DNA from 3 places in the Paenibacillus sp. NPDC056933 genome. Region 3 is predicted to be linked to each of the others. Evidence: predicted binding sites of a transcription regulator. Region 3 holds the regulator's gene; each other region holds the start of a gene.

Region 1 (3,802 bases), on a different contig from region 3:
CAATCGGTGCTGAATGTTGGCAAGCTGGGGTAATTCCCAATGTCTGCGAAGTGGCAGGCTGATCTCGAATTCGGTTTCCTTGTCTCCTATGCCATACACCTGAATACGGCCATTCATAAGGAGGGCAAGGTTCTGGCTGACTGCCAAGCCGAGATTGGTTCCCACGAGCTTTTGTGTACTTATATGTCCGTCCAGATTGTTAAATGATCTGAGCTTTTGGTCCGATGATACCATTCGTCCGGTGTACTTCACATTCAGTTGAAGCATGCCTGTTTCCTCTGCATCCCCACCATCCACGGTTGCCGTAACCAATACCGAACCTGTGCGTGTCGAGTCTATGGCATACTGAATGACGTGTGCCAGCAATTGTCCAATCTTGATTTCATCCCCTACAAAAACCTGAGAAACATTCAGTCCAAGGTTCAATCCCAGCTCAATGTTTTTGTTCGTCGCAAGCCCCGCATAGAGATAGACCGTATTCTCAATCGTCGCTACCAGATCAAATGGATCATCATGTACGACCGTTTCACCTGCATCATTAATGTTAAAATTCATCATATTGTTCAACAGGGAGAGCAGAATGTTTCCGCTGGTTTCGATCATGTTCACATACTCGGCCTGCTCGTCCGACATATCCGGTGTACGCATCAGATCCGTCAATCCCAGAATGCCGTTCAGCGGGTTACGAATCTCGTGGCTCATCAGCGACAGCATCTGCGACTTGGTCATTGCTTCAGACTCGGCGCGTTCCTTCTCTGCCTGCAACTGTTCTTGCAATTGCTCCGAATCATTCAGCTTTTGCTTCTGAACATGCAGCGTATCTTCCAGGTCCACGACGTAACCGAGAAATACAGCCATCGCTTCCAACGTTTTCATATCCGTTTCACTGATAACATAATCGGGATCATCCATCAGACAGATGGTACCGAACGTTTCCCCGGATCTCCGCATAATCGGGATACCCACGAAGAAACGATTACCCAGTCCGCTTGTTACATCCATTGACTTCGTCAGCGGATGTTCACATGTGTCCGTGATGGTCAGGCTATTGCCCTTATCTCTCAATACCAGGCTGCAATATGAAGCTGCAAAAGGAAGTTCGCTACCCTTGGCAATCCACTCTTCCTTGCGGTTAAAAGCCTCCATAATGACATTGGTCACTCCATCATTCGTCGCGACGAAAATGGTATTCACCTTCATGATGCCGCTTAATACGTCGACTATATGTGACGCGGCTTCCTGTATATTTTCATAGAAGCCCCTTGTAATGCCTACCGTTCCCATGGTTCACCCCTCTTGTCTTAGCTGCACTTCTATTCCGTCTTGCACAGAATGATCCATTCGAGTAACGAGGGTCCTAACGCTCTGAATCAGCTGTCACAACCTATTCATATATAATTAACACCGCAGAAATCAAAAAGAATCACGAATGGATACCACGTTTATTCCTCTCACAGGAAATGTGGTATGAACGGCATGGTTAAATACGGAAAGCTAGACCAGTTGCTTCCCTGCACGTTTTCGATCCATTTCCACGCTTTGTCTATGGCATTCGCATGATAAATAGAAATTATACGCTTACCCTTCCCCTTTGGAAACCTTTATCCTTCAAGACCACCGACCTTGCGTGTCATGAGCCTACAACATGTGATGATTATCACACCCAAAAAACTATATATGGTTTATAAATGGATAGTACCAATCAACATATAGTAATCAACGAGTCTTTTTAATATACAAACCCATTATTAGGAGGAACCTGATATGAACGTGCTTGAGACCACCTCTCCCCCGGCATCCGACCTGCTATCCGATCTGGGAAGACGAATTATCGGCGCTGAAGATGCCGATACCCTGAGAGAGAATGCCAATCTGAACGGAGACTCGTTTAGCGGCAAGATGAGCAGGCTAGGTTCGGAGACCGCCAAGTGGCATGCCCTGCGTCATGTGCTGCCAGAGGAACTCGCTCTAGCTGTGGAGAACGGAGATCTGTATGTACATGATCTGGACCAGTATGCCCTTGGTACGACCAATTGTATCTTTATCCCATTTGACCGTCTGCTGGCCTCCGGCTTTAATACGGGCAACGGTTCGGTTCGCACGCCACAAACCATCATGTCTGCGATGGCACTGGTCGCCATTATTTTTCAGTCTCAGCAGAACAGTCAGTACGGCGGCGTATCCGCCAATAAAATCGACTGGGATCTGGCCCCTTATGTGAAACGCTCGTTCCGCAAGCATTACCGCAAGGGACAGCGACTGTTTGGGGAGAATGCCTTAATTGAGGATGAGCAGCTGCATCTGGATAGCCTTGAAGCGAAGGAGAGGTGTCCACAGGCCTTTGCCTTTGCCAAGGAAGAAACGGAACTGGAGACGGAACAGGCTGCAGAATCCCTGATCCATAACCTGAATACCATGAGCAGCCGTGCAGGCGGACAGATTCCGTTCACTTCGCTGAACTACGGTCTGTGTACTTCGGCAGAAGGCCGGCTGGTGTCCCGGTCGCTGCTGGAAGCCACGATTCGGGGACTCGGCAACGGGGAAACTCCTGTGTTTCCACAACATATTTTTCAGTGCAAGCAAGGAATCAATCAGGGCGAGGGTGAGCCCAATTACGACTTGTTCCGGCTCGCTGTGACCTGTTCTTCACGTCGCATGTATCCGAATTTTGTCAATGTGGATGCATCCTTCAACCTGCCCTATTACCAACCGGATGATCCTGATACAATCATTGCCACGATGGGATGCCGTACACGCACACTGGCTGATCGCTTCGGACGCAATCGCCAGAGCGGCAAGGGCAACCTGTCCTTTAATACCATCAATCTGGTCAAGCTCGGCATTCGCTATGGGATCTGTCAGGGAGCAAGAGCCGTCGCTGATCGGGCTGGCTTCTATACTGCATTGGAATCCGTCATGCACAATGCAGCTGCCGGACTGCTGCACCGTTATCATATCCAGATGCAACAGCCTGCCAAAGCATCGGATTTCATGATGCGGGAAGGCGTATGGGAAGGCGGCAAACGATTGGCTCCAAATGAACCGGTTGCCGACCTGTTGAAACATGGTACGTTATCCATCGGTTTTATCGGGCTGGCTGAGTGTATGACCGCTTTATACGGCCGTCACCATGGACAAGATCTCCATGTACATCGTGAAGCGCTGAATGTGATCCGTACGATGAGAGAGTTCTGTGACCGTATGAGTGAGCAGCATAACCTGAATATCACCTTATTTGCTACGCCCGCCGAGGGCCTATCCGGAAAGTTTACCAAAATTGATCGTGAGCGATACGGCAGCATTGCCGGAGTCAATGACCGGGAATACTACACCAATTCCTTTCACATCCCGGTCTATCATACCCTTCCTGCTTATCGCAAGATTGAGCTGGAGGCTCCTTTTCACACATTATGTAATGCCGGGGCGATCTCCTATGTCGAACTCGATGGGAATGTGAGGGCTAACACCACAGCTTTTCAACGAATCGTGCAATACGCGCTGGCCCAGGATATCGGGTATTTCTCTATCAATCATCCGATTGATCGCTGTCCTTCCTGTGGCTATGAGGGCGTAATTGGAGATGTATGTCCTGGATGTGAGGCTCATGAAAACCACGTGCATTTCCAGCGACTGCGCCGGGTGACAGGATATCTGACCGGTGACTATAAAGTACGCTTCAATGCAGCGAAGCAGGCCGAAGTGCGAGACCGGGTGAAACATCAGTGAATCTCTATGGTTATATCCCGGAATCAGTGAATGAAGGTACTGGCCTGCGTGCCGTGTTGTTCATCAGTGGATGCCG
Region 2 (3,802 bases), 1.3 Mb from region 3:
AAATGGAGGAAATCAGCACCTCGCTCGCTGAATGATCTTTTGGTGAAGGCTCGACCAATCCGTTATAACGAGCCATCATGGTTTTGATACGGAGCACAACTTCCCTCGGACTAAATGGTTTCATGACAAAGTCATCTGCCCCTGCTTTGAAAGCTTCAAGCCGGTTCCCTTCTTCTGACTTGGCTGTCAGAAACATGACGGGTATGCTTAAGTTTGTTCGAAGATAATGGCATATTTCAATCCCCTTGATATCAGGGAGAATCCAATCCAAGATAATCATGGCATACGAATCATGATGAAGCTTACTTAAGGCTTGCCAGCCCAGCGAAGCCTCCTCAACGATAAATTGCTCTTTCTCCAAATACATTCGAAGAAGTCTTCGGACCCGTTCATCATCGTCTACAATCAATATTCTATTTTGCGGCAGGGTCCCTTTCATGTCTTACCTCCAAATCTTCGTGATATGTAATCAGCATACCTTCAACATACACAAAAGGCATGACTCCATAGAGCCATGCCTTTAATAATCCAACTCTGAATTGTAGACAATGTATGAACGATTATGCTCAGGCTTATTTCTTGCCACCCACAATTCTCTCATGCACCAATTATCATGTCTTAGAATATGGATATCTACTAAGCCCCCACTTTTATAAACCTCGCAATATAGCCCTTTCATCGGGTTTTTCACAGAATTGTACCCAATGAGTATTTGACAAACCTATATATTGATATAAAATTAAGAAAAAGATCTATATATAGTATTTGTCGTCGATTACCTTTCATTTGTCAAGGAGGTTAATGATAGTGCTAATTGTGTATGATTCAATCACTGGGAATGTAAAGAGGTTTATTTCCAAGCTTCAACTGCCGGCAGTTCAGATTCAAAATCAAATGACGATTGATGAACCATACGTACTTGTGACATATACAACAGGTTTTGGGCAGATACCGGATAAGGTGTCTTCTTTTTTGCAAAAAAACTCTGAATACCTGATTGGCGTGGCCGCCAGCGGTAACCGTAACTGGGGTGAACGTTTTGCCAAAAGTGCAGATTTAATCTCTGATTTCTATAACGTCCCTGTTATCAGTAAATTTGAATTATCAGGTTCGAAAAGAGATGTAGAGCATTTTGAACAGGAGGTGAGCCGCATTGCGTCATATTGAATTAAATAACATGCTGCTAAAGCGCGACTCTGATGGCTTCTTCCAGTTACATAAGGATAAAGAGGCTGTAGAGGAGTTTATGAACGAAATCCAGGATAAAAGCATGGCGTTTGCCAGCATTGATGATCAAGTCAAATTTATGATCGATCATGATTATTACGAGGATTTCTACGCTTCTTATACAACCGACGAAGTTAGAACAGTATTTGAAATTACACGCGGCTATCAGTATAACTTCCCTTCTTACATGGCAGCGTCCAAGTTCTATACTGACTATGCGTTGAAAACATATGATCGAAAAACATATCTTGAGCAATATGCGGATCGAGTGGCAGCTGTAGCTCTTCATCTGGGTCAAGGACAGTTTGAAACGGCTTGTTTGCTGTCTCGTTCGATGATGGAGCAGCGTCTTCAACCCGCAACCCCTACATTTCTGAATGCAGGAAAAAGTCGGCGTGGTGAGCTGGTCTCTTGCTTCCTGCTTGAAATGGATGATTCACTGAACTCCATAAACTATGTACTGAACACTTGTATGCAGTTATCCAAAATTGGCGGTGGAGTTGCTGTCAATCTGTCAAAGCTGCGTGCTCGTGGTGAAGTCATCAAAGGTGTTGAAGGTGCTGCGAAAGGAATTACGCCTGTTCTCAAACTATTGGAAGATGGCTTCTCCTACGCCGATCAGATGGGACAACGCAAAGGTTCTGGAGCAGCTTACTATAATATTTTTGGTTGGGACGTCATGGAACTGCTCGATAGCAAAAAGATTAATGCGGACGAGAAAATCCGCTTAAAAACACTCTCTATTGGACTTATTATCCCCAATCGTTTTTACAAGCTGGCTCAGGATAATGAGTCTCTATATCTCTTTGCTCCATATAGTGTCTATAAGGCGTATGGAACCCATCTGGATGATATGGATCTCGACGTAATGTATGATACCTTGCTGGCTGACGATCGTGTGAAGAAAAAAAAATCGTTAGGTGCGCGGGACATGTTGACCAAAATAGCCATGATTCAACTCGAATCCGGCTATCCGTACATCATTAATAAAACAAATGCCAATCAAGCACATGCCTTGAAAAACGTAGGACAAGTCAAAATGTCGAACCTGTGCACAGAGATCTTCCAACTCCAGGAGACTTCTGAAATTACAGACTATGGTCAACCGGATATTATCCGCAGAGATATCAGCTGCAACCTGGCCTCTCTCAATATTGTTAATGTTATGGAGAGCGGCAAAATCAAGGAATCTGTTCATGAGGGAATGATCGCACTGACCTCCGTCAGCGACATGACGCATGTGGCCAATGCTCCAGGTGTGGCCAAAGCCAATGCCGAAATGCATTCCGTTGGCTTGGGTGCCATGAATCTGCACGGTTATTTAGCCAAAAACAGGATTGCTTATGAAAGCTTGGAAGCCAAGGATTTTGTACGGACCTTCTTTATGACCATGAATTATCATTCGTTGGAGAAAAGCATGGAGTTTGCAGAGAAAACGGGTCAACGGTTCCATGGGTTTGAGAAGTCTGATTATGCGACTGGCGTATATTTTGATCGTTATCTGACCAATGATTATCGTCCCAACACCTCAAGAGTACAGGAATTGTTCCAAGGAATTGAACTTCCATCTCCCGATGATTGGAGTCTGCTGAAGTCCAAAGTGATGGAGAAAGGCCTTTATCACGCCTATCGGATGGCTATTGCTCCAACGGCAAGCATCTCCTATATTCAGAACGCGACATCCAGTGTGATGCCGATAGTAGAACAAATTGAAACACGAACTTATGCGAATTCAACCACCTATTATCCAATGCCCTATTTGCAAAAGGATAACGTCTTCTATTACAAATCAGCGTATCAGATGGATCAATTCAAGGTGATTGATTTGATTGCGGAGATTCAGCCGCATGTGGACCAAGGAATCTCAACGATTCTTCATGTAAACAGTGATGTATCCACGCGAGACTTGGCTCGATGCTACCTGTATGCTGCTCATAAAGGGTTGAAATCCCTGTATTATACAAGAACCAACAAGCTGACGATGGAAGAATGCATCGCTTGTTCCATATAAACAAATGGCCCTAATTGGGCATTATGATTGGAGTTGGATATACATGCCGGCAATTCAAGCTGTGAACTGGAATCGTGCAGATGATGACTTCACACTGATGTTCTGGAATCAGAACATTATGCAATTTTGGACCGATGACGAGATACCTTTATCCGATGATAAAATGACCTGGGTAACGCTTCGTGATATAGAAAAAGAAGCATATATGAAAGTGCTTGGTGGGTTAACCCTTCTGGATACCATTCAGGGCGGTGTGGGTATGCCCCAGATTATGGAGCATGTTGATGGATTACAGCGCAAAGCCGTACTTAGCTTCATGGCGATGATGGAACAAATTCATGCCAAATCGTATAGCAGTATTTTTACCACGTTGGCATCAACCGAAGAGATTGACAGTGTATTTAAATGGGTGGAAGAAAATCCATATCTGCAAACCAAAGCGACGATTATACGTCAGTACTACACGAGCATTGAAACGGCAAAAGATCTGTATATGGCCATGGCTGCTTCCGTACTCTTGGAGAGTTATTTGTTTTACAGCGGATTCTTCTATCCCCTCTATTT
Region 3 (3,802 bases):
ATCGCGACTTGGTTCGTTAAAGATCTCATGCATGAGATGTGCGTAGATTTTCAATGTTTTATCCGTCGAAGCGATATCCCCGTAAAAGTCACGAGAATCCTGTTCGCTCACCAGCCCGTCATTCGCTCCATGTAGTACAAGTACCGGATCGACGAATTGCTTCGCATGTTCTTTCAGCCACGCTACTCCGTAGCCCAAACTATTAAATAAATCTACGGATATCTGTTTTTCTACCAATGGGTCGCTTGCGTAAGCGGATACAACTTCAGGATCACTGCATACGCCGCTTCCAAGTTCATTTGGAAAATACGTACCCAACGGAAGATCAAGCGGTAGTTCGCCAGCCACTTTCGTATGATAACGGGTAAGTGCTCCTGATAAAACAATGCCTTTCACTTTGCCTGGATATTTGGTTCCGAACGATGAAGTAGCAAAGCCTCCCATACTATGTCCAATGACATAAAGAGGGATGTTACCACTCTCTTGCAGTGCCGCTTCGACAATGACATTCACATCTTCAATGATGTGATGAAAGTCACTGTAAAACGTACGCTGTCCTTCTGATCTGGCATGACCCCGATGGTCGAAGCGATATACATTAAACCCACGTTTGTTTAGCTTCTCCGTCAAATAATCGTAGCGCCCGGCATGCTCACACAAACCATGAACAATAACCACGGCTGCCTTCGCATCACGAACTGAATTTTTACTAAAATAAAGCTGAGTACCATCAAAGGATTCAATAGTTGTCTCGATTTTGTCCATATTTATTTTCCCCTTCCAAGGTGCTCAAGTACAAGCATGTTAGCTGAAAGATTACATCCTTTGGACTATGAGCATGTTTAGTTTGCTATGCTTTGTTATGACTCATGAACGAGATTATACTCACAGAAAATTATATTGTTTCTTACAGAAACAATATAACATCCGGTTATCGCTTTGTCTATAATTTAATTGAAGCGTTTACATTAAAATTTAATATCAAATTCTTACCTTGTTTTATGTCACTGTTCGTTCATTTATAATCTAATTATTACGGGGAATACACATGTGTTATATTAGAGCCACTCATCAGGAAATCACCAAAAAATCCTTCACTGTGACCATTCATGTGACCACGACCTTAAAATCAAATCATTTTCTCATAGCAAAAACCCGCCAAACACTCGGAAATCCTTGTGTTTAGCGGGTTCTTTAGTTTTTATGGAGCCTAGGGGGATCGAACCCCTGACCTCATCGCTGCCAGCGATGCGCTCTCCCAGCTGAGCTAAGGCCCCTTATTAAGTTGGCCTACTTTTTTGCAACACTCCGCAGGCGACTTCTATATCATATAAAATACAGCTTTTGCTGTCAACCACTTTTTCATGAACTTAAAGTGATTGGAGAAGAACAACCTTTTACCTGGAACAGATGACCGTAACCCAGACTGCTCTTCTCCATTTATGCACTCCATTAATCCTCGATGTCTTCTTTGGACAAAAGAGATTTTAATTCTTTCATGAACATATTAATGTCTTTGAATTGACGATACACCGAAGCAAAACGTACATACGCTACTTCGTCCACCGGAAACAGCTGTTCCATCAGCAATTCGCCAATTTGGCGGCTCTCGACTTCAGCATCGGCTGTATTCCGCAAAGCCTTTTCCGTTTCGGATACCATCATCTCCAGTGTCTCTACGGAGACTGGACGTTTTTCACATGCCCGGATCAGTCCACGGAGGATCTTGTCCCGACTGAATTCCTCCCGACTGCCATCTTTCTTGATCACGATCAGCGGTGTTTCTTCCACCATTTCAAAAGTTGTAAATCGACGGCTACATTGCTCACACTCCCGACGACGACGAATCGATTTCGATTCATTGGCTGGCCTTGAATCAAGCACTTTTGTGCCCAGATACGCGCAATAAGGACATTTCAATTCAGATCACTTCCCATGTTTTACTTTTACCACAAATTCCCTGTTATCAATAGTTATGAAAATCGTATTGCCGACACATAATACTTTTACCAACCGCGAGGAGGTGAACAGCAATGGCACAAAGCAACGGTAACTCCAACAACCTGGTGGTAACTAAAGCTTCCGCAGCTCTCGAACAACTGAAATATGAAGTTGCTCAAGAACTCGGAATCAGCATCCCACAAGACGGATACCAAGGTAACATGACTTCTTACGAGAACGGTTCGATCGGTGGATACATCACGAAGCGTCTGGTAACAATTGCAGAACAGCAATTGGCAGGTCAATACCAATAATATCTGCATCGTAATACTGTAATACAGAGGAGCATGGGGCGGCCGGTGAACAACCGGCCTGCTCTGTGCTTCTACATATTTCAGACAACGATTTTCAGACAAAGATAAGAACATTTAAAAATCCATCCAAACCTATATCACTAAAATGTCTACCTTAGAACGTATTATAGATCTTTACATATTGATTATAATAATAAATGACTCGTTGTACATAGTGCCGGGTCTCACCAAACGGAATATCCTTGACGTTCTCGAATGAGCCGTCCCATACACCATCCCTCAGCCATGAATTTACTTTGCCTGGACCTGCGTTGTATGCGGCAATCATTGCCGCTTCATTTCCATCGAATTGGTCTGATAGATTGCGTAAATACCAAGTACCTAACTGAATATTTCTTTCAGGTTCATGCTTTAATTCTTCCAGCGATGTGCCTGGAATTTTGCCTTGTTCCATAATCCAGTTCGCGGTGTCCGGCATGAGCTGCATCAGCCCAATGGCACCTCTCTTCGATTCCTTGCTTGTCTTGAAATTGGTCTCCACCTTGATGATGGAAGCGATGAGAAACGGATCGACCTCATAACTCTGCGACTGGGCGCGAATTTCTTCCTTGTAATGAATGGGGTAGAACCAGGCCATCCAATTTGTATTCAGGAACAGGACCAACACAAAAGACACAAACATCAACAATAAAACTCGTTTCTTACGCAGCAATCTCATAATAAGCCCTTACGATGCAAAAATGAAATGATCTGCGTCTCCGTCTCTGACCATAAGCCGCTGTTATCAATGACAATGTCAGCACGCTGCTTCTTATCTTCAATGTCCATCTGCGTGTCCATTCGGGCCTCAGCCTGTTCCGCCGTCATTCCATCCCGGCTCATTAGCCGTTCCCGTTGTACAGACCTCGGGACGTACACAACCATCACTTCTTCGAAGCCATCCTCCAGCCCTGACTCATACAATAAAGGGATATCGGATACGACAAGCTTGTCCGGGTGCTCCAGTTCGTATGCAGCAGCACGCTCGCGCATTTCCTTACGGATCGCAGGATGCGTAATAGCCTCCAACGCTTTCCGTTCTTCCGGACTCTGAAAAACAATACTGCCCAGCTTCTTCCGATCCAGTGTTCCGTCCTCATTTAAAATGGCTTGTCCGAACCGCTGAACAGCCGCAGTCAAAACGGGATGCCCGGGCAGCATTACTTCCCGGGCAATAACATCTGCATCAATGAGCAACGCTCCCTTACTGGCGAGAAAGGCAGACACACTGCTTTTGCCTGTCGCGATCCCGCCGGTTAAGCCAATATTCATTATTTCACCTCACAACAACTTCATTATTCCCATAATCATTAATAAAAGTGCCGGCAGTACAGATAATCTTCGCATCCAACGCAGAGCAGCGAAGCGCAAGCCAACCTTCATACCCAGTAACAGAAATGCCCCACTAAACAATGCAATAATTAATGCCGTCCACAACGTGGGGAATCCTAGTAATGCCGCTCCCAGTCCTGCACCAAAAGCATCCAGAGACAGAGCTATGCCAAGCC

The links. The regulator NrdR, encoded in region 3, represses ribonucleotide reductase genes. The targets are predictions, from matches to a motif close to AACACNATATATNGTGTT.
Region 1: the regulator NrdR is predicted to act here: its motif matches at 1,668-1,685, upstream of ACFTRD_RS22845 (anaerobic ribonucleoside triphosphate reductase).
Region 2: the regulator NrdR is predicted to act here: its motif matches at 749-766, upstream of nrdI (class Ib ribonucleoside-diphosphate reductase assembly flavoprotein NrdI).

Annotation. Positions count from the first base shown of each region.
Region 1 covers NZ_JBHUQN010000003.1:589,000-592,801, reverse strand. Annotated here, with positions in the region: gene ACFTRD_RS22850 (histidine kinase dimerization/phospho-acceptor domain-containing protein) at 1-1,284, opposite strand, end outside; gene ACFTRD_RS22845 (anaerobic ribonucleoside triphosphate reductase) at 1,765-3,726, shown strand; gene nrdG (anaerobic ribonucleoside-triphosphate reductase activating protein) at 3,723-3,802, shown strand, end outside.
Region 2 covers NZ_JBHUQN010000001.1:2,529,910-2,533,711, reverse strand. Annotated here, with positions in the region: gene ACFTRD_RS11300 (response regulator transcription factor) at 1-439, opposite strand, end outside; gene nrdI (class Ib ribonucleoside-diphosphate reductase assembly flavoprotein NrdI) at 808-1,167, shown strand; gene nrdE (class 1b ribonucleoside-diphosphate reductase subunit alpha) at 1,154-3,238, shown strand; gene nrdF (class 1b ribonucleoside-diphosphate reductase subunit beta) at 3,282-3,802, shown strand, end outside.
Region 3 covers NZ_JBHUQN010000001.1:1,251,405-1,255,206, reverse strand. Annotated here, with positions in the region: gene ACFTRD_RS05765 (alpha/beta hydrolase) at 1-765, opposite strand, end outside; tRNA gene ACFTRD_RS05760 (tRNA-Ala) at 1,205-1,277, opposite strand; gene nrdR (transcriptional regulator NrdR) at 1,453-1,920, opposite strand; gene ACFTRD_RS05750 (alpha/beta-type small acid-soluble spore protein) at 2,034-2,255, shown strand; gene ACFTRD_RS05745 (lytic transglycosylase domain-containing protein) at 2,410-2,973, opposite strand; gene coaE (dephospho-CoA kinase) at 2,970-3,566, opposite strand; gene ACFTRD_RS05735 (manganese efflux pump) at 3,576-3,802, opposite strand, start outside.